One region of the Paenibacillus rhizolycopersici genome, then DNA from elsewhere that is predicted to be linked to it. Evidence: predicted binding sites of a transcription regulator. Region 1 holds the regulator's gene; each other region holds the start of a gene.
The links. The regulator Rex, encoded in region 1, represses fermentation and respiration genes when NADH is low (regulators of the CRP and FNR family bind a similar motif). The targets are predictions, from matches to a motif close to TTGTGAAATATTTCACAA.
Positions count from the first base shown of each region.

Region 1 (7,355 bases):
TGTTGCTGCAGCATTTCTTTTGTTTTTGCTGCAAGATCGTCCAAAATTCGTGTATTTTCGTTCATCAACACCTCGGTGGTCACCATGTCCATGTTGACGATTCCTAACGATGTCAGGCCAGACGTCATCATCGTGTGCACGATCTTCAAAGCCTGCTCGAAGTCATTGCTCGACCCCGTACTGCGGCCACCGTAATAGATTTCCTCCGCGGCCGCCCCAGCCAAGGCAATCATAATTTGGCCTTCCAAATACGATTTCGTATACAAATACTTCTCATCCTGCGGGTTATGGCGAACATATCCAAGCGCTCTCCCGCGCGGACTTAACGCGACTTGACTAACGCTGCCCGGCGCAACAACCTCAGCGGCAATGGCATGGCCCAGCTCATGAATCGCGACGCGACGTTTCTCTTCCTCGGCGGCCTGTCGGTCTGTCTTCTCGCCCATCAGCACTTTATCGATAGCCATCGATAAATGACCTTGGGTAATTTGATCGACCTCATCCCGCATCGCGTAAATTGCCGCTTCATTCATCACGCTTTCCAACTGCGCGCCGGAGAAGCCATACGATTCCTCCGCGATTTTGTCCAAATTGACGCCCTCTTGCAGCGGTTTGTTGGCCGCGTGCAGTTCGAGGATATGACGGCGGCCCTTCTTATCCGGCAGATCGACTTGAATATGCCGGTCAAACCGCCCTGGACGAAGCAAAGCGCTGTCCAGCATTTCCTTACGGTTCGTCGCGGCAATCAGTAGAATCCGCGGCGTATCGGAGGAATAAATGCCATCCATTTCCGTCAACAGCTGGTTTAACGTTTGGTCGTACTCGCGTTGCTGCCCGCCTTCTCTTTTTCCGCCGATCACTTCGATTTCGTCAATGAAAATAACCGCATTTTCCTTGTTTTCCTTCGCCGCGCGGGTTCTCGCTTCCTTAAACAAATCACGAATCCGACTCGCCCCAACGCCGACATACATTTCAACGAATTCACTGCCCGAAGCCGCGACAAACACGGCATTAGTGTATTGTGCCGCTGCTTTCGCGAGCAAAGTTTTCCCGGTTCCCGGAGGTCCCGTCAGCAAAATCCCTTTGATCGGGCGAATGCCGAACTTGCTGATTTCATCTTGTCGCACCATAAAATCCAGCGCTTCCCGAAGCTCCTGCTTTGCACTTTCCTGTCCGCCGATCTGCTCGAAGGTTAGCTTTGCCAGGCCGCGCTTTTTGCGCTTCCGTTCCCCGGCTGCTCCGATCGTAATCCCGCCGCTGCGCATTTTGATCGCCGTAAACAACGCGCCAAACAGCACCATAGCTACGACAAGCGGAACAACATTAACACCGGTCACTGCCAAGAATACGATAAGGACCGGAATAAATCCGATGGCTGCTTCGATCATCCATTTACGCATTCGGCCATGCCCCCATTCGTTCCGGTGTACGCGGCAAAATAACAAATTTACTGTATTGACCATCCGTCAAAGTAATATAGACGTTTTTCTCGTCCATTTCCGCTGTAGCCGTCAGTTTGTCGTTTTCCTGTTCCATTTGCTTTAGAGCCGCGGTAATTTGCGTATATTGCTTGTTTTCCATCGCTTGCGCGACGGTGAACAACGCGTTCTCCCACAACAGGTCCAATGTCGGAGAAGAATGATCCTCCACGTCTAGCTTCAACGTACGGTTGCCGATTTGGTCTTTCCCGTTCTGTTCAATCTGCCGAACTAGCGCGCCAAGATCGGTCCCCGGCTTTAAACTCAGCTTCAGCGCCAACTCATCAGGTTTGATATCCATTTCGACTTGATTTACACCATCCACACTTTTTACGATATTCTCCAGCGGACGTTCAATCGCCCATTGCCGATACAGGAACCATCCACCAAACAACACAAGGACGGAAATAGCGATGCTTGCAGCAATTGGTCCAATACGCAGTTTCACGTGATGTCCCCCTTATCTATAATAATCATCTCTGTAGTATATCAACCCGTCTATCAAAACTACAAATATGAGTATATCACATCGTATATCAAATATCGAAGGAAAGTGTGAAGATATTTAAAATTTGAAGCTAGCAGTTCTACCCCGAAATGCTACAAATTCTCAAGCATCACTGGCAAGCGGTTGATATTTTCCGCCAGCCACTTCATCTCCCTGGCGAAGCGCGCGGGAGGCGCGCTATGTGGATCCATCTGCCCATGAATCCACCAGACACATTCCATGTACCACAGCATTTGCAGGGATGTCGTTAAGTACCCCGTCTCAAATGGGGCTTCTACCTCCTGTCGATACCCTTCCATAAATGCAGTAGCCAGAGTCAGGTCCAAGTGATCGCTAAACGCACATGACATCACAGCTCGAGCAACATCGAGCCGGGGATAATCATAATTGAAGCGATCGAAATCCAGGACCGCAGCCACAGAACTCTCATTAAACAGCAAATTGTCCATCCAAAGATCCCGATGCGCCCACCCCGATGCAATCTGTTCAAATCGTCCCAGGTCAACGTTTTCCGTTGCAATGCGTTGCGTTTCAATCTCACTCGACAATAAGAGGTTGCCGCTGCGAAGAGCTTGCTCCTGAAGCGTAATCCAATGCTCCAATCGCTCCTCGCGAGCGGGAGGGCAAAACAAGGCGGATTCCTTCCGTCCCAACGTCCCGTCATTAAAAAACCGATGCATTTGGCCTGTGCCCCGTCCTAAATCATAGACTTGATGGATGTTGGCTTGTCCCGGCGGAACCAGTAGTCCCTGACAATACCCCATTACAATGAACTTTTCACCACTGTCCGACTCAAGCATCCTATTCCCGTTCGAGCTAAGAAGCGAAGGGCACGGAAAACCAAGTTCACTTAATCGCATTTGTTGCGATAAGGCCAATTGCAACGTTTCGGGCCGATAGGACTTAAACCGCTCCCTATTATATTGCTTAAGCACAAATTCACCGAAATCCGTGGTAATTTTCCATTTATAATTTAACCAACCTCTTTTAATAGGAATAGCCTGCCGGATTGGACTAGAAAAATGATGGGTAAACGCTTGTTTCAAGTCTTCCCACACCTTATTCTCTTGCCCTGCTGGATCGAGCAACTCCATGCCTTTCCCTCCTTACAAAAAAACGGTCTCGCCATTCAGGCTTTTCGCCTAAACCTCGAAACCGTTTATTAGGAATATTTCTATTTACGACGACCCGTCAGCGATTCGGCAGGGTGAACACTTCCGGTAGCGGTTCGCCCGTTGTAAAACTGAAGAACCGATAATAGTGGTGGTCCTTCTGTTTGTAGAACAGCTGCCAGACCAGTTGGTTATTGTAAATGCCCGGCAGCAGACGGACAACCTGAATACCCGGCAACGTCTGTTTGATGATGGCTCGAACCTGATTCTCGGACTTCCCTTCCGATAGCAATCGCACCTCAGGGTCCTGTCCTTCTCGGAGCCAAACCATCATTTTACGTCCGGATTCGTCTTCCCCCTGCACGACCCAGGTGACTTCATCCCATACCGACTTCCACACCTCGTCTCCCTGGACCAGGTCCGTCTCCTGCTTCGCCTGTTGAACGGCCTCTCTTTCGGCTCTCCACGTATCCTCATGAATGTATAGATAAAACCGGTGGAGACCAAGGAGCACGATCAACAGGATCACGATGGACAGCAGAATCCATTGGGTTCGCTTCCTCAACCTTCTCTTCCTTTCCTATCCTAGCGTATTACCGTGCCAGCAGTCCCTCGAACGCAGCTTGAGCGTCGTGCCGAATACGCTCCTCATCAAGCGTCAGGCAAGCCCCGTGTTTGACGACCTGTTTGCCATTCACCCAAACGTGCTCCACGTCTTTTGGTCCAGCAGAATACACGGTGTGCGAGATGAAATCCGTTCGCGGCAGAAAATGAGCCTGCTCCGTGTTCAAGGCGATGAAATCCGCCTTCATGCCAGCCGCAAGCTTCCCGGTGTTCGGCAAGAAGACCGACTTCGCGCCGTACTCCGTCCCCATCTTGAGTGCTTCTAGAGCCGGAATCGCCGTCGGATCCCCGGATACGCCTTTATGAATCAGCGCGGCCAAACGAATCTCCTCCAGCATGTCCAGGTTATTGTTGCTGGCTGCACCGTCAGTACCCAGCGATACCACCACTCCCTTCTTCAGGAGCTCCGGTACTCTGGCAACGCCGCTGGCCAACTTTAAGTTGCTACCCGGATTATGAGAGACGGTAACGCCATGAGAAGCCAAGACCTCGATTTCCTCGTCCGTCAAATGTACGGCATGGGCGAGCAGCGTCGGGCGGGAGAACATGCCCAGCTTCCGCAGGTGCTCTACCGGGCGAACGCCGTAATCGTTCACGTTCTGCTCCACCTCGGCGCGTGTCTCCGACATATGCGTATGCATCGGTAGATCGAGATCGTGGGCGGCTTGTACGAACTTCTCGATGAAAGCCGGCGGACAGGTATATGGCGCATGAGGCGACATCATCGTCGTGATGCGTCCTTCCGCTTTACCGTGCCAATTCTGGGCAAACGCGATCGCTTCTTTAAGCTTCTGATCCTGCTCTTCCGGCGAGCATAGCCCGATCGCTCCGCGCATCAGTACGGCGCGAATGCCGGATTCCTCGACAACCTTGGCGACTTCGTCCATCTGATCGTACATATCCAAGAACGTGGTCGTACCGCCTTTAAGCATTTCCAGTACGGACAGCGCCGTTCCAGCATAAACGTCAGCAGCGGTAAACTTGGCTTCCATCGGCCACATTTTCTCCTGCAGCCAGGTTTGCAGTACCATGTCATCCCCATAACCGCGCAACAGCGACATCGCCGCATGACCATGGGTGTTAATCAGTCCTGGCAAAAATAACAAGCCTTTGCCGTCAAACGTTTCGGCGCCTTCCACGCCTTCCGGGCGCTCTTCTCCGATATAGGTGATCGAATCGCCTTCAACAAGCATATATCCATGAATCACGGGGCGATTGGTCTCCAGTACGGCAAACGTCCCGTTCTTAATTAACCATTTACGACTCATACGTTGGCTTGTTCCTTTCCATCCTCCAGATAATATGCCAAGCTAAGCAGGTCTGTAGTGAAATCGGCCGCATGAATCCGCACTTCCGACGGCACCTTGAGAATCGTTGGCGCGAAGTTCAGGATGGCTCCGATCCCGGCCGCAACCAGCTCGTCTGCCACGCGCTGGGCTTCTGTGTCAGGTACCGTAATGATCCCAATACGGATATTATTCGCTCGTACCGTAGCTACCAGCTCCTCAATCGGTTGAATCGTGATGTTGTTGATTTGGGTACCGATCTTTGCTGGCGATGCGTCGAACACGGCGACGATTTTCATATTATCCTTCAAATAAGCATTATAATTCGAAAGGGCTTGCCCTAGATTACCGGCACCGACTAACGCCACGTTAATTTGCTGGTCCAGGTTGAGAATCTGTTGAATCTTCTCGATTAGGTAAGCCACGTCATAGCCGATCCCCTTCCGACCGAAATCGCCGAAATACGCTAAATCCTTGCGGATTTGCGCGGGATTCAGATCCAACTTCTGGCCCAGCTCCTGCGAGGAGACCGTGGGGACCTCCCTGCGGCTGAGTTCGTTCAAGAAACGCAGGTAAACCGGCAGTCTGCGGACGACGGCGTCCGAAATTTTTTCTGACTTCATGCTTCGTTTCCCCCTATTCTTCAATGCGATCAATAAAGCGGTTTAGGCTTCGGGATTCAACCATTCCGAGATGCGAGGTACCATTTGATTCATCGGCATATGCTCCATCTTCGGTCCGGGCAAAGAGTATAAAAAATACTTCCCATAGTAAGACTCCAGGATACGGGTATCATAAACGATTACGATGCCACGATCCTGCGAGGAACGGACGAGTCGCCCGAATCCTTGCTTGAAGCGGATAACCGCCTGCGGGACGGATAACTTCATAAATGGGTTTTTCTTCTCCCGCTGCAGCCGCTCACTCTTGGCTTCCACCAGCGGATGGTTCGGCGGTTGAAAAGGCAGCCGCACGATCGCTAAACTTGTCAGCGCCTCGCCGGGGATATCTACCCCTTCCCAGAAACTGCTCGTCCCCAGCAGCACCGATGCATTTTGACCCTGGAAGCGCCGAGTCAGCTTGGAACGGCTACCGCTGTCCATCCCTTGCCCGATGACGGTGATCCCCTGCGCCGAGAGCAACTCTTTCAGCGGGTCATACACCTGTCTCAGCATCCGGTAGGACGTAAACAGCACCAGCATGCGGCCTTGCGTAGCCACCGCGGAATCTGCCAACGACTGCACCAACGTGTTAATGAAGTGATCATCTCCCACGCTGCCCTTTACGCTCGGAAAATCACGCGGAATGACTAAGAGTGCCTGGTCCCGGTAATTAAACGGAGATGGCAACATCGACGTAATCAACCGTTCCTCTTCCGCCGCCTCCGTCAGACCCAACTGCTCGATCATATATTGAAACGACTTATCGACTGACAATGTCGCGGAAGTCATAACTACGCTTTTTTTCCGATCGAAGAAAAATTCCTTCAACTGGGCGCTAACGTCAATCGGCACCGCGTACATTTGCAGCGAGCGGCTGCGGTAATTCCCGTTGGCTTCCATCCAATAAACCGTGTCTTCGCTTTCCAGCTTCATGAAAAACCGCAGTGATTCCCGTTCTCCAGCTAAATCCTTAAACAAGCCGCTGATATCGGTAAGCAGGCTTTCCGCAGCATAATCATCCTGCTCCTCCCGAATCTCGGACAGGAGACGATCCCCTTTGCGAAGCACGTCGCCCAGACCCACGTAAATCTGGTTTTCGAGCGCGGTCAGTGTCTCCCAATCCTTCGGCTTTCGGGTCGGCAGCAGCCGATATACGAATTGCCCCGGATCGCCGGGGGCCGCATCGCTGCGATCCGGCATCAAGCTGAACAGCAGCTCGCTGAGCTTGTCCCAGCTCTCTTTCACATCCACCAACGTTGGGTAGATGCCATCGATCACTGCGCACCATTCCGCAGCTTTCTCCGCGGACGACGCATCTATCGAGCTCCGAAGATTAGCCAACTGCCCTGTCTTGCTGTCTTTAAACAACCGGGTCAGCGTATGGACCACCGTAAAGTATTTCATATGAATGCCAAGATGCTTGCCGGCCACATCTTCCAAATGATGCGCCTCATCGATGACCAGCCGCTCATAGCCTGGTAGCAGCTGGTGCCCGGCCTGAATGTCCGTAAACAATTTAGAGTGGTTCGTGATGACCACGTCCGCTACTCCGGCTTCGTGTTTGGCACGATGATAGAAGCATTTGCGGAACCAGGGGCAGGATCGGCCTAAGCAGGATTCCGATTCACTGGCTACCGTCTCCCAGAAGTCGCCGCCGCGGTTTCCGAGATTCAACTCTTCATCGT
Region 1 is NZ_JADCNN020000005.1:49,394-56,748, forward strand. It holds gene IM700_RS07240 (AAA family ATPase) at 1-1,400, opposite strand, end outside; gene IM700_RS07245 (hypothetical protein) at 1,393-1,926, opposite strand; gene IM700_RS07250 (phosphotransferase) at 2,079-3,080, opposite strand; gene IM700_RS07255 (cell wall elongation regulator TseB-like domain-containing protein) at 3,178-3,663, opposite strand; gene IM700_RS07260 (amidohydrolase) at 3,692-4,990, opposite strand; gene IM700_RS07265 (redox-sensing transcriptional repressor Rex) at 4,987-5,655, opposite strand; gene dinG (ATP-dependent DNA helicase DinG) at 5,674-7,355, opposite strand, start outside.

Region 2 (7,355 bases), 180 kb from region 1:
AGATGGGGGCTCCGGTGACAGAGCTGTTCTTTCGCGGGATTCTGTGCAACTGGCTTGTTTGCTTGGCACTTTGGATGGCGAACCGGGCCAAGGAGGATATCGCCAAGCTCGTCTTGATCTGGTGGTGCCTCTATGCGTTTATCGCGAGCGGGTACGAGCATAGCGTGGCCAATATGACTTTGCTCAGCTTGTCGCTGCTGCTACCGAATCATCCGGATACGGTTACGGTCGCTGGATGGTTGCACAACATGGTGCCGGTTACACTAGGCAATATGGTTGGCGGCGCCGTGTTTGTCGGTATGGCATATTGGTTCATTTCGCCTGTGCGCAAGAAGGCGTAGGACATAACAGGAGCTGAGAATGATCCCCCAAGTTCGTCTATCATAGACGAAGCTTGGGGGATTTGCTTTGCTTTATATGAAGAAGAACAAAGCAAAAAACCGTCCAACCAAAGAAGGGACGGTTCGATACGCTAGCACTAGCGTCTATTGGTGATGAAGCTGCGGGCAATTAGATACGGCAAATTTCGTTCGGGCATAGCTCGCAGTGACAAATATCCTGCAGCATCACGAGGTCTTTGATCACGATCATGCCGTTCTCGTACTCCAGCGCGTCTTTCTTGCGCAGATCGCTCAGCATGCGGTTGACGCTCTCGCGCGTTGCTCCGATCATGTTGGACAAGTCGGTGTGAGTGATCTTCTTGTTGATCAGAATCGTGTCTCCATGTTGTTCGCCATACGTATTGCTAAGGCGAATCAGTGTCGAGCACAATGCGCCTGGTTTGCCGTACATCATCAAATCACGGAATTTCGTCTGGGTCAAACGGTGATGGATTCCCATCCATTTCATGAAATCGATGGCGAAATCGCAATGCTGGCAGATCATGATTTCCAGATCCTTTTGCTCGATGACGCCTATTTCGCAGTCTTCGATGACTTCGGCGGTGAAGCTGTGCTTCGTGCTGAAGAACGGATCGGCCTGACCGACCATGTCGCCGCGACCATACATGTAAAGGATCAATTCCTTGCCTTCATCTGTCGATTTGGTCAACTTCACGCGGCCGCGCTTGATGTAGAACAGTTTATCGGAAAAGTCACCTTCCCAGAACAAATGCGTCCCCTCGGGATATGCTTTGTCTTTCATCGTAACGAGAAGGCGATTGAAGTTTTGCTCTGTAAAACAGCTCGTATTACCGCGGGGCAGGGTGGCATTTAAAATTTCACTCATCATCGATTTCCCCTTTGTACTCCAAATTTTTCTGAAAATTTTAAATTAATTATATAACGTTTTTTCGGTTTTTTGGGGGCCGTAAAGCCTGAAAAAGTGTCGAAATTTCAACATTGTGAGAAAATTCACTTTGTCAGATGATATAAATGCGCTATGTAAAGCGCACAATAGCAGGCTTGGGCTTACAAAAATCAATTCAAAATTTTCACACAATGTAAAGTATATATGAAAATAAAATCATGGCAAGTGAAAACTTTCAATTTTTTTAAAGTATGTGAAATAATTCACTATACAAAGACCATCCCCTGTGCTATGATCAAGACATAAAGAGAAGCACACAAGCTTCATAAGGGTTAGCTTGCAAGTGAATTTTTTCACGAGACATTGATCACCCGTACCTGCAGGCAAAATCCTTAAACCACTTAGGAGGATGAGAGAGATGGCCGTTAAAAACGAAGTGGCTCCAAAAGCACAGGCAACCGCGCAAGATTACATTCAAACTTTGATCGACAAGGCGAAGAAAGCATCCGAAGCCTTCATGAGCATGGATCAAGAGCAAATCGACAACATCGTGCAAGCCATGGCTTTGGCGGGGCTCGACAAACACATGCATCTCGCGAAACTGGCGATTGAAGAAACGGGCCGCGGGGTGTACGAGGACAAAATCATCAAAAACATGTTTGCGACGGAGTACATCTGGCATAGCATCAAGTACGATAAAACGGTAGGCGTAATCGAAGATAGTCCTTACGACAACTTCCAAAAAATCGCCGAACCCGTGGGAATCATCATGGGGATTACCCCGGTGACAAACCCAACGTCAACCACCATCTTTAAATCTCTGATCGCCATCAAAACACGTAACCCGATCATTTTCGGTTTCCATCCATCCGCTCAAGCCTGCAGTACGGAAGCCGCTAAAATATTGCTCGAAGCTGCCGTTAAACACGGCGCACCGGCCGATTGCATCCAGTGGATCGAAAATCCTTCCATGGATCGCACGAACGCTCTGATGAATCACCATGACATCGCCTGCATCTTGGCTACCGGCGGATCCGCAATGGTTAAAGCCGCTTACAGCTGCGGCAAACCGGCACTGGGTGTTGGCCCTGGTAACGTTCCTTGCTTCATTGAAAAGAGCGCAGACCTGGATCAAGCGGTCAACGACCTGATCCTTTCCAAAACGTTCGACAACGGCATGATTTGTGCATCCGAGCAAGCGGTCATTATTGAAGAACCGATTTTCGACCAAGTGAAGAAGAAAATGATCGCCAACGGTTGTTATTTCGTTAATAAAGATGAAGCTGCGAAGCTGACTGCAGGCGCGATCATCGCCGACAAATGTGCAGTGAATCCTTCGATCGTCGGCCAACCTGCGGTAAAAATCGCGGAAATGTGCGGCATCGACGTGCCGGCTGGAACGAAAATTCTCGTTGCTGAAATCGAAGGCGTGGGTCCGAAATTCCCGTTGTCTGCTGAGAAATTGAGCCCTGTACTCGCTTGCTACAAAGTGAAAAACGCGGAACAAGGCATCGAACGTGCTCTGGAAGTCGTTCAATTCGGCGGCATGGGTCACTCCTCGGTCATCCACTCGGATAATGAAGAAGTGATTCAAAAATTCTCGGAACGGATGCCGACTTGCCGGATCCTGGTAAATCAGCCTTCCTCGCAAGGCGGTATCGGCGACATCTACAACACGAACCTGCCGTCGCTGACGCTGGGCTGCGGATCGTATGGACGCAACTCGACTTCGTCGAACGTCACGGCTGTCAATCTGATCAACGTGAAAAGGGTGAATCGTCGTACCGTGAATATGCAATGGTTTAAAGTGCCTAACAAAATCTACTTCGAGAAGAATTCGACGCAATACCTGGCCAAAATGCCGGACATCTCCCGCGTGCTGATCGTCACTGACCCGATGATGGTGAAGCTGGGCTATGTGGAAAGAGTGGAACACTATCTGCGTCAACGCCAAACGCCGGTTGCTATCGAAGTGTTCTCGGATGTCGAACCGGATCCATCGACGACGACCGTGGAACGCGGGACCGAGCTGATGGCCAAATTCCAACCGGACTGCATTATCGCCTTGGGCGGCGGTTCGCCAATGGATGCGGCGAAAGGCATGTGGCTGTTCTACGAATATCCGGATACCGACTTCCATAACCTGAAGCAAAAATTCATGGATATTCGCAAACGGATCTACAAATACCCACGTCTGGGACAAAAAGCGAAATTTGTTGCGATTCCAACAACGTCGGGTACGGGTTCCGAAGTCACCTCGTTTGCGGTTATTACGGACAAAGTCAACGGCAACACGAAATATCCTTTGGCGGATTACGAGTTGACGCCGGACGTGGCGATCATTGACCCTGAATTTGTATACAGCTTGCCGAAGGTTGCGGTAGCCGATACCGGTATGGACGTACTGACACATGCAATCGAAGCTTACGTGTCGGTGATGGCCAACGACTTTACGGACGGCCTCGCGATCAAAGCGATCCAACTGGTGTTCGAGTGGCTGGAGAAATCCGCGCTGACCGGCGACAAACTGGCCCGCGAGAAAATGCACAACGCTTCGACCCTGGCGGGTATGGCGTTCGCGAACGCATTCCTCGGCATCAACCACAGCTTGGCGCATAAATGGGGCGGCCAATACCATACGGCGCATGGACGCACGAATGCGATCCTGATGCCGCATGTGATCCGGTACAATGCGAAGAAACCTACGAAATTCGCCGCTTGGCCGAAATACACGAACTTCGTGGCCGACGAGCGTTACGCGGAAATCGCCCGTATCCTGGGACTTCCGGCTCGCACGACGGAAGAAGGCGTGAAGAGCTTGATCAAAGCCATCCGCGACCTGAACAAAAAACTGGGCATTCCGGAAACGTTCCAAGAGCTTGGCTTCGATCCGAAGGATTTTGAATCGCGCGTCGATTACTTGGCAGATCGTGCCTTTGAAGACCAATGTACGACGGCGAATCCGAAGCTGCCGCTCGTAACTGAACTGGCTGATGTATATCGCGACGCCTTCTACGGAAGATTTGAAGAATAAGTGAACATCGCTTCATGAAAACGTGACAAATATCACTTAATGTGATATTTGTCACAATCTTTTTATAGGACATAAGCTATGATTACATTATAAATGATCCCTCATAGAGTGATGATGGAGTGGAACCCCGGTCCGGATGGCCGGGCACAATTATTGTCTAAGTTGTGAAAAGTATCACAAATTTTAGGGATCATGAGGCGCGGGATATATCCTTCAAACCGCGACCACTATATAAAATGGAGGGAATAAAGATGTCGGTGATCGAAAAAGAAGTGCAAGAAGTGCAAAACGCATGGAGAGGCTTCAAACCGGGCAAATGGATGAATGAGGTGAATACCAAGGATTTCATCGATACGAACATCACGCCTTATGTCGGTAACGAATCTTTCTTGAAAGGCGCTACGGCTAACACGAAGGCCTTGTGGGAAATCGTATCGGGCTTGTCCAAGAAAGAAAGAGAAGCTGGCGGCGTATTGGATGTTGACGTAAACACGCCTTCGACCATTACTTCCCATGCTCCTGGATACCTTGACAAAGACAAAGAACAAATCGTTGGTGTGCAAGGCTCCGCGCCTTTCCAACGCACGATCCGTCCTAACGGCGGCATCCGGATGGTTATTACCGCTTGTAAAGCTTACGGCTTTGAGCTTCCGGAAGATATCGTGGATCTGTACACGAACGTTCGTAAAACACATAACCAAGGCGTATTTGATGCCTATACTGCAGATATGAGAAACGCTCGTCATACCGGGATTATCACCGGCTTGCCAGATGCTTACGGCCGCGGCCGCATCATCGGCGACTATCGCCGCGTAGCCCTGTACGGCGTGGACTTCCTGATCAATCAAAAGAAACAAGAGCATGCCGAACTTGATGTTGACGTGATGAGCGAAGAAGTCATTCGCCAACGCGAAGAGTTGTCCGAGCAAATCCGCGCTTTGGGCGAGTTGAAACAACTGGGTCAAATGTACGGGTTCGACATCGCTAGACCAGCAAACAATGCGAAAGAAGCTTTCCAATGGCTGTATTTCGGATACCTTGCAGCCGTTAAAGAACAAGACGGCGCTGCAATGTCCCTTGGCCGCGTATCTTCGTTCCTCGACGCTTATATCGAACGCGACCTGGCTGAAGGCGTGTTGACGGAAGAAACGGCTCAAGAGCTAGTTGACCACTTCGTCATGAAACTGCGGATCGTAAAATTCCTGAGAACTCCGGAATACAACGAATTGTACAGCGGCGACCCAACTTGGGTAACCGAATCGATCGGCGGGATGTCTGTACAAGGCGTAACCCGCGTAACAAAGAACAGCTTCCGCTTCCTGCACACGCTCTACAACCTGGGGGCTGCTCCAGAACCAAACCTGACCGTGCTCTGGTCGGATAAACTGCCGGACGCGTTCAAGAAATTCTGTGCCAAAGTATCGATCGAAACCAGTTCGATCCAATACGAAAACGACGATTTGATGCGTCCGATCTACGGCGACGACTACGGTATCGCTTGCTGCGTATCTGCAATGAGAATTGGTAAACAAATGCAATTCTTCGGCGCTCGCGCGAACTTGGCAAAATGCTTACTGTACGCGATCAACGGCGGTAAAGACGAAAGATACGGATCGCAAGTAGGTCCGGAATATCCAGCGATCACTTCCGAATATCTCGAATATGACGAAGTCATGAAACGTTTCGTTCCAATGATGGAATGGTTGGCTAAATTGTATGTAAATACGCTGAACGTCATTCACTTCATGCATGACAAATACGCTTACGAACGGATCGAAATGGCGCTTCATGATCGTGATATCCTGCGTACGATGGCTTGCGGTATCGCTGGTCTGTCGGTTGTGGCCGACTCGCTTAGCGCGATCAAATACGCGAAGGTTAAACCGGTTCGCAATGAGAATGGCATCGCCGTTGACTTCGTTACCGAAGGCGAATACCCTTGCTACGGCAACAACGACGACCGTGTTGACCAAATCGCGGTGAACTTGGTAGAAACATTCATGGGCATGATTCGCAAACACCAAACTTACCGGAACGCATTGCCAACACAATCGATCTTGACAATTACCTCGAACGTTGTATATGGTAAGAAAACAGGTACAACGCCTGACGGACGTAAAGCCGGCGAACCGTTCGCACCAGGTGCGAACCCAATGCACGGCCGCGATAAGAAAGGTGCCTTGGCTTCCCTGAGCTCGGTAGCGAAACTGCCTTACGAGCACAGCTTGGACGGCATCTCGAACACCTTCTCGATCGTACCTAAGGCGCTGGGCAAAGACGAAGATACCCGCATCTCGAACCTCGCTTCGATGATGGGCGGATACTTCGGCAGCAACGCACATCACCTGAACGTTAACGTATTCGACCGTGAGACTTTGCTAGACGCAATGGATCATCCAGAGCAATATCCACAGCTGACGATCCGCGTATCGGGTTATGCGGTGAACTTCATCAAGTTGACTCGCGAGCAACAGCTTGATGTCATCAACCGGACGTTCCACGGCAAAATGTAAGAACCTTCTGCTGACAGGCAGCAATAATACAAGCTGAACGATAGAATGGGGAGTTAGGCCAATCGCCTTTCTCCTCATTCTTTTATCGGCCGGCTTATCATGGAAAGGGTGACGGAAGATGCTTAAAGGTCGCATACATTCATTGGAAACTTTCGGAACGGTAGATGGGCCGGGGATTCGCTTCGTCCTCTTTATGCAGGGCTGCTTGCTGCAGTGCCAGTATTGCCATAACCCGGACACCTGGAGCCTGACCGAAGGCAAGGAAATGACCGTAGAAGAAGTGCTTGCCGAAATCGAGCCGTACTTGAGTTATTACCGTTCTTCGGGCGGCGGACTGACGGTATCCGGCGGCGAAGCCACGCTGCAGGCGCCGTTCGTCACCGAATTGTTCCGGGAAGCGAAGAAACGCTGGAACCTTCATACGACGCTGGATACGAACGGATACAATGAAGGGGACAAGATTCGCGATCTGCTGGACGTTACCGATTTGGTGCTGCTGGATTTGAAGCATATCGACAACGAGAAACACATCAAGTTGACCGGCAAGCCAAATGATCGGA
Region 2 is NZ_JADCNN020000005.1:231,881-239,235, reverse strand. It holds gene IM700_RS08220 (formate/nitrite transporter family protein) at 1-341, shown strand, start outside; gene IM700_RS08215 (Crp/Fnr family transcriptional regulator) at 511-1,227, opposite strand; gene adhE (bifunctional acetaldehyde-CoA/alcohol dehydrogenase) at 1,667-4,282, shown strand; gene pflB (formate C-acetyltransferase) at 4,534-6,795, shown strand; gene pflA (pyruvate formate-lyase-activating protein) at 6,914-7,355, shown strand, end outside.
Region 2: pflB (formate C-acetyltransferase) is a predicted target of Rex. The motif match lies at 4,445-4,462, and genes of this name have one in related genera.

Region 3 (7,355 bases), on a different contig from region 1:
TCGCCCCCGGATAACGGTCGGCGAGGGCCTGCGCTTTGGCTGCCGTCGTTCCGGTAACGGCCGTCACCCGGACGCCGTCCATTCCTGCCAATATGTCACCATGCACCTTGCTAAACCAACCCGTACCTACGATTCCGATCTGCAATGTCATGTGAAACCTCCCTGGAAATAAATTTCGAAGTCGATGAACTACCTCTTTAAGATAATGGTTATCCTAACTAACCACAAGTTTCGAATCCTTCATTCACTTCTAACTGTACTTGTATTTATAACAGTTGAGAATTATACTGATCACATGAAGAATGAAATATAGAAAGGGTGGAGCCTGAAAATGAGCACGCTCAATCAAGTTGATTTAAATGATTTTTATACCGTACTGCAGGAAAGACATTCCGTTCGCGTTTACGACCCATCCGTGAAAATTTCCAAGGAAGAGCTGAAGGAAATCGTAGAGCTATCCTTGTCCGCTCCGTCCTCATCCAATCTGCAACCTTGGCGTTTTCTGATTATCGATGAGCCTGAGCTGAAGCAAAAGCTGCTCCCGATCGCCAACAATCAGCAGCAGGTCGTTGATTCCGCGGCCGTGATTGCCGTACTGGGCGATCTCCAATCCTACGAGCGCGCCGAGGAAATCTACGCCGAGGCCGTTAAGTTTGGCGCCATGACGGAAGAGATCAAAACCAATTTTGTCGAGCGTCTGCACAAAGGTTATGGCGGCATGGGCCCGGAACGATTGCACCAAATCAACTTACTGGACGCCGGATTGGTGTCGATGCAGTTGATGCTGATCGCCAAAGCCAAAGGCTACGATACGGTTCCAATGGGCGGATATAACGCCGAAAAATTCGTTGAAGCTTTCGAGGTCCCGGAAACCTTGAAACCGATCCTGCTGATCGCGATCGGCAAAGCGGCAAAAGCGGCTCATCCAACGCCACGCCTTTCGGTAGATCAAGTCGTGAATTGGAACTCTTTCCAGAAATAATCAGGATGACCCAAAACGGCCAGTACCGCATCCATCGACCTTGCGGAACCGGCCGTTTTTTCGTCTGAACCCCCGCTTCCCCGGGCATAATACTCCTGGATCATCTGGCCGCAAGGCCGTCCATCCGCTCCAGTTCATCTCATGCGATCATCAACTTGATCTCAAATTAGCTTTGTTAATAGCTTACATCAATATTACAATAGAGGTCATAAATATCGTGAAATGGTGAACGTACTCATTCGATAATACACACAAGAAAGGTGGAGTGGACAATGGCTTTAACACAGCAGCGCGAAGCAGGCCTGGAGGCAGCTCGCAATTATGTAAATCAGGTATATGAAACCGTCCAACAACGGAATCCGGGGGAGCTTGAGTTTCACCAAGCCGTCAAAGAAATCCTCGACTCCTTGGTACCCGTATTCGCTAAACATCCGAAATATCAGGAGCAAGGGATTCTCGAGCGGATCGTCGAACCGGAGAGAATGGTCAGCTTCCGCGTACCTTGGGTTGATGATCAAGGCAAAGTACAGGTAAACCGCGGTTTCCGGGTACAGTTCAACAGTGCAATTGGTCCGTACAAAGGAGGCCTCCGCTTCCATCCGTCCGTGAATGCCAGCATTATCAAATTCCTCGGGTTCGAGCAAATTTTCAAGAACTCCTTGACGGGTCAGCCGATTGGCGGCGGTAAAGGCGGATCCGACTTCGATCCGAAAGGCAAATCCGACCTTGAAGTGATGCGTTTTACCCAAAGCTTCATGACGGAGTTGTCCAAATACATCGGCCCAGACACCGACGTACCGGCTGGTGATATCGGCGTTGGTGCCCGCGAGATCGGCTACATGTTCGGCCAATACAAACGGTTGTACGGCAATGAAACCGGCGTATTGACCGGTAAGGGCCTCACCTACGGAGGCAGCTTGACGCGGACCGAAGCTACGGGCTACGGGCTGGTCTATTTCACGAGTGAGATGCTGGCGAGTCGGGGCGATAGCTTCGCAGGGAAAACGGTCGTCGTTTCCGGTTCCGGTAACGTATCGATTTATGCCATCGAGAAAGCCCAGCAGCTTGGCGCCAAAGTCGTCGCCTGCAGCGATTCGAACGGCTATGTGTACGACAAGAACGGCATTGATCTCGAAACGGTGAAACGCTTGAAAGAAGTGGAACGGAAACGGATCAGCGAATACGTAAACGAGCATCCATCTGCGGAGTATGTAGAAGGCTGCCAGAAGATTTGGAGCCTCCCTTGCGACATTGCCCTGCCTTGCGCGACCCAAAACGAAATAAATGAAGCTGCAGCGAAACAGCTTGTCGCAAATGGCGTCAAATATGTGGCTGAAGGGGCGAACATGCCGTCCACGCTGGAGGCCATCGAGGTTTATCTGAACAACGGCGTATACTTTGGACCAGCCAAAGCTGCCAATGCCGGCGGGGTTGCCGTCTCTGCGTTGGAAATGGCGCAGAACAGCGCTAGACTCGCCTGGACCTTCGAAGAAGTGGATGCCAAGCTCAAGGACATTATGCGCAATATCTACCAAAGCAGCGTGAACGCGGCTGAGGAATTTGGCCATACCGACAACCTGGTTGTAGGATCCAATATCGCCGGCTTCTTGAAGGTCGCTAATGCGATGCTGGCTCACGGTATCGTATAAGGAATCAATTAAACATAAAGAGTCGCCTGGAGGATTCGTTCTCCAGGCGACTCTTTTGTTTACTAGGTTGTATTTAGTAAGCCAAAGCGTCCAGTGCTTTGATATGAGACAAATACCGGATGTTGCTCGCTTCCTTCATCATCGTTGCTGGCAACCCGCGCAGCTGGGTATTGCTCGCGCCGATCGTCGCCACGGCGTCTTTGCGTCCCAGAGAGGCCAGCGTACCGGAGTTAACCGGGCTAAACCCGTTCATTTGCTTGCCGTACAGGTACGCGAACAAGTTGTAGCCGATCAGCTCGCCCATTTGCCAAGCGATTTGCGCCGTTGGCGGGTAAGGGCGGCCATCCGCGCCCATGTAAACGGCGCTGTCGCCGGCAACGAACACGTCCGAATGCGAGACGGACTGCAAGAAATCATTGACCGAAGCACGGCCACGGTTCACTTCAAGCCCCGATTCGCCAACGAGCGGATTCCCTTGCACGCCGCCCGTCCAAACGAAGGTGTTTGCCACGATTTTTTGCCCGTCTTTCAAATCGATCGTGTTGCCCTCCACATTGGTTACCGGCAGACCCGTCAAGAACTTCACGCCTCGTTTCTCAAGGCTGGCTGTGGCGCGTTCAATCAATACGTCCGGCAGTACCGGCAAAATCTTCGGTCCCGCCTCCACGAGCATTAGCTTAATGTCGCTTTGATTCACGCCATATTTCTTCGTCAATTCTGGCAGCTTGTCAGCGATTTCCCCAACAAGCTCAACGCCGGTCAATCCGCCGCCGCCGATTACGATAGACGCGTCCGCTTCATTACCGGAAGCAGCATATTCACGAATGCGCGATTCAATATGCTCGTGAATCCGTCTGGCGTCGTCCGCCGATTTCAGAACCATGCTGTACTTCTCCAAGCCCGGAATGCCGAAATAAGCGGTAATGCTGCCCAGACCCACGACAAGAGCGTCATAGGACAAGACGGTGCCGTCGGAGAGTTTCACTTCTTTCTTATCGACCGAAAAATTCTCTACCTTGGCGATCCGCAAATCAATGTCTTTCCCCTTGAACAGCTTCTCCAGCGGCAAAGATACTGCGCGTTCGGAAATACTGCCCGCCGCAAGGCGATGCAGTTCGGTGATGATCTGATGCGTCGGAAATTGGTTGACCACCGTGATCCGAGCTTGTGATTTATCCATGAACTTACGGGCCGACAATGCGCTGAGTACGCCGCCGTAGCCGGCGCCCAAAATTACAATATGTTTTGACATAATCGTATTCCTCCGTTAGTTTTGATGACGGTCCCGTTCACCGGAGACTTGAAGATAAGCGTTCATGAAACGAAGCAGCTTTTGGGTTTGCGGATCCTTCAGCATTTTCATCAACCCAAACACGCCGATCACTTCTTGACTGTCCTCGGCGCGATCCTTCGCTTCGATCACGTTCGCCGCCAGGTGCTTCACTTTACCAACGACCGGCCCGGCAATTTCCGAAATCGCACCGACGGTGTCGCTCTTCAGGACATCATCCGCAGCCACCCCTTTGGCAAAATCATACGATTTCGTCAAAACCCCTACGAGTTCATTCAATTTCGGAAGCTGCTCTACCAGAGCCGTCAACGATTGCTGTACCTCCGGCTTCAAGAGCTGCTCCAGGAGCTCCTGCTGTCCGCTTGCGTTCGGGGCTGCAGATTGCTCCGCTTTCGTTTCAGTAACTGTTTCTGACATACTCGATTCTCCTTTGCGATAATCTGAGGACTCCCTGCCGAACTTCAGTTCATGCATAGTGTTCCTCCTTTGGATGCCTCTAACCCGTTTCGAGTTAGTGAAAATTTGCACATCTCAACCTTGAACAATCCGAATAAATTGTAACATATTTTCAATAAAAAAGGACCGTGTAAGTGATAAAATTCACGGCCCTTATTGATATCAATTTTCGATGAATTCTAAACTCCATAAGTAGAAGGTAATGTCTCTTTCAAAAAATCGCAAAATAGCTTTTCGGTCGGCGCAAGCTCCCGATTCGCCGGAATGATTACCCCGACGTCCCGGGTCACTTGCGGCTCCATCATTGGCAGCGACACCATCGTGGAGGGAATATGCTCCCCTAATGCGATTTCCGGAAGCAATGTCAAACCTAGCCCGGCGGCCACCAGTCCCTTGATCGCGTCCAGATCGTCCCCTTCAAACGAAACCTTCGGTTGAAAACCCATTTTGTCGCAAGCGTCGACCACGATTTCCCGCAGGATAAATCCTTTAGGAAATAAGACGAACACATCCTCCCGCAGGTCATCCAGCCCTACCGAGTCGCGGCCGGCCAATCGATGCCCAGCGGGCAACAGCACCTTGAAATTTTCGCGGAATAACGCCTCGCCTGTCACTTGCTGTTCCCCTTGGGGGACCGGGCCGATCATGGCCAGATTCATCACGCCGCCGCCGACCCAGTCCAGGAGTTCTCGATACGATCCATGCTGCAGTTGAAAATGGACCTCCGGATACCGGCGTCGGAAAGCCGATACAACCGTTGGTACCAGGTTTGCAGCGAGGCTGCTCGGAAAGCCGATTCGCACCGTCCCGCGCTCCGGATCGAGATATTCGTGAATCTCCTGCTGCGCCTGCTCGATTACTTTCATCATCTGTTCCATATGCTGCAGGAACTGCCGGCCAATCGGCGTCAACTTCACCTTGCGGCCTTCATGGACAAACAGATCGACGCCCAGCTCTGCTTCCAGCTTAAAGATCTGCCGGCTGACCGCCGACTGCGACACATGCAGCGCATACGACGCTTCCGTCACATGCTCCAGCTTGGCCGCCTCCATAAAGTATTGGATTTGCCTGAGCTCCATCCCCTCACCCCGTCCGCTGCATTTTGGTTTCTATCCGATAGAGTGCGTGTAAAGCTTACACCTTGTGAAATATATTAAACACCATTATATCGACTCCCCTTCGAAAACGGAAGCACAAAAGGCATATCCGTAAGGAAAATAGGAGGTTTACTGCGTTCTTTTCAGCGATTCAGGCCGTACTAGGTCGATTAGGTTGAAATCAACTGCACATTTGCATCTCAATAGGCTCATATGGAGAATTTCACGGAAATGAAATGCACTTTTGCAGTTCAGCCAACCTTGCTGCATAAAAAACGGCGACGCCGGTTTCCCTAGCATCGCCGCCTACTCTCAGTATGTGTCTTACTCCTCCGGACAATCCAACCGGTACAGATTGCGGTACCGCGGCTCACGAGCCAGCAGCTCCGCATGGCTGCCGCGCATGACGACCCGTCCATGCTCCATGAACACGATCTCGTCCATCCGTTCAGCGCCGACGAGGTGATGCGTTACCCAGATCAGCGACTTGCCTTGCGTCGTGCGGAAGATCGTCGCCAGCAGCTCGCGTTCGGTGCGCGGATCGAGACCGACCGTCGGCTCATCGAGGATGAGCACCGGCGTATCCTGCAGGAGGATCCGCGCCAGGGCCACGCGCTGCCGTTCGCCGCCGGAGAACCGCCGACCCGTTTCACGCATCGGCGTGTTCATCCCCCGCGGCAGCGATGCAACCAGCGGGCCGAGCTGCGCCGCCTGCGCGGCCCGGCCGATCTCCTCGTCCGTCGCCTCCGGACGGCCGAGCCGAATGTTGTTCGCCACCGTCGTGTCGAACAGGTGGGGGCTTTGGTTCAGGACGGAGATCACCTCCGGCATCCGGTCGCCGTAGGCGGCGTCTGGGATACCGTTGATCTGCACCGTCCCGTGGCTAGGGGCAAGCGCGCCTTGGATCAGCTTCAGCAGCGTCGACTTGCCGGCGCCGCTGCGGCCGATCACCATCACCCGCTTGCCCTGCGGAAGATCCAGCGAGACGCCGTCTACCGAATCGGCGTCTTCCGCCGCGTAGGCGAAGCGGACGTCTCGCAGCCGCACGTCAGCGGTGCGCGAGACGGCATCGCCCGCCGCAGCGGGCACCGCATCGCCAGGTGCGCTGACGCTGGCACCCTCGCCCGAGATCCGGGCGAGCCGGTCGAGCGACACGCGGTACTGCGGCGTGCGCTCCACCGCTTCGGACACGGGCAGAAACGCGTCCGACAGCGGGAACACGATCAACACGAACGCCGCGATCAGCGTGGCGTCGATCCGTCCGGCTGCCGTTTCGCCGCCGGCCCAGTATACCATCGAGATCACGACGAGGCCGACGACGAGATGACCGATGAAGCTGCGCCAGCGGGCCCAAGCCCGCAGTTTACGGTCCTTGCGAGCCACCGCAGCCTCATCTTGCTCATACGACGCGAGGAATTCCGCCGTCCGACCGCTGATCACCCAATCGCCGATCCCCATCACGGCATCGGTCAACTTCTGGTACAGCCCGTTCCGCTCGCGCTTAACCTCCTCGTTTGTCCGCCGCGTTAACCGCAATGAGAGGTAAGGAAGCACCGCGACAAGCACGAAAATGTACGCTGCCAACAACAGCGCAAACGCGACGTCGAACACGCCCATGGCAATCACTGCTGCGGCATACAAGATCAGCGCCACAACGCTAGGGAACACAGTGCGGATATACACGTTTTGCAGCTGCTCGATATCATCGGCAAGGGCGCCAAGAATATCCCCCGTCCGAAAACGGGAGCGGATGAACAACGCTTGCGGTTCCAGCACGCGATAGAGGCGCACGCGCATTTTCGCCAAGATTCGCAGCACGGTATCATGACCAACCAGCCGTTCGACATAATGGATCACTGCCCGACTGATTCCGAACGTGC
Region 3 is NZ_JADCNN020000026.1:23,031-30,385, forward strand. It holds gene IM700_RS20265 (Gfo/Idh/MocA family protein) at 1-151, opposite strand, end outside; gene IM700_RS20270 (nitroreductase family protein) at 332-982, shown strand; gene gdhA (NADP-specific glutamate dehydrogenase) at 1,255-2,631, shown strand; gene IM700_RS20280 (NAD(P)/FAD-dependent oxidoreductase) at 2,705-3,883, opposite strand; gene IM700_RS20285 (DUF1641 domain-containing protein) at 3,899-4,339, opposite strand; gene IM700_RS20290 (LysR family transcriptional regulator) at 4,558-5,457, opposite strand; gene cydC (thiol reductant ABC exporter subunit CydC) at 5,800-7,355, opposite strand, start outside.
Region 3: IM700_RS20285 (DUF1641 domain-containing protein) is a predicted target of Rex. The motif match lies at 4,435-4,452, and genes of this name have one in related genera.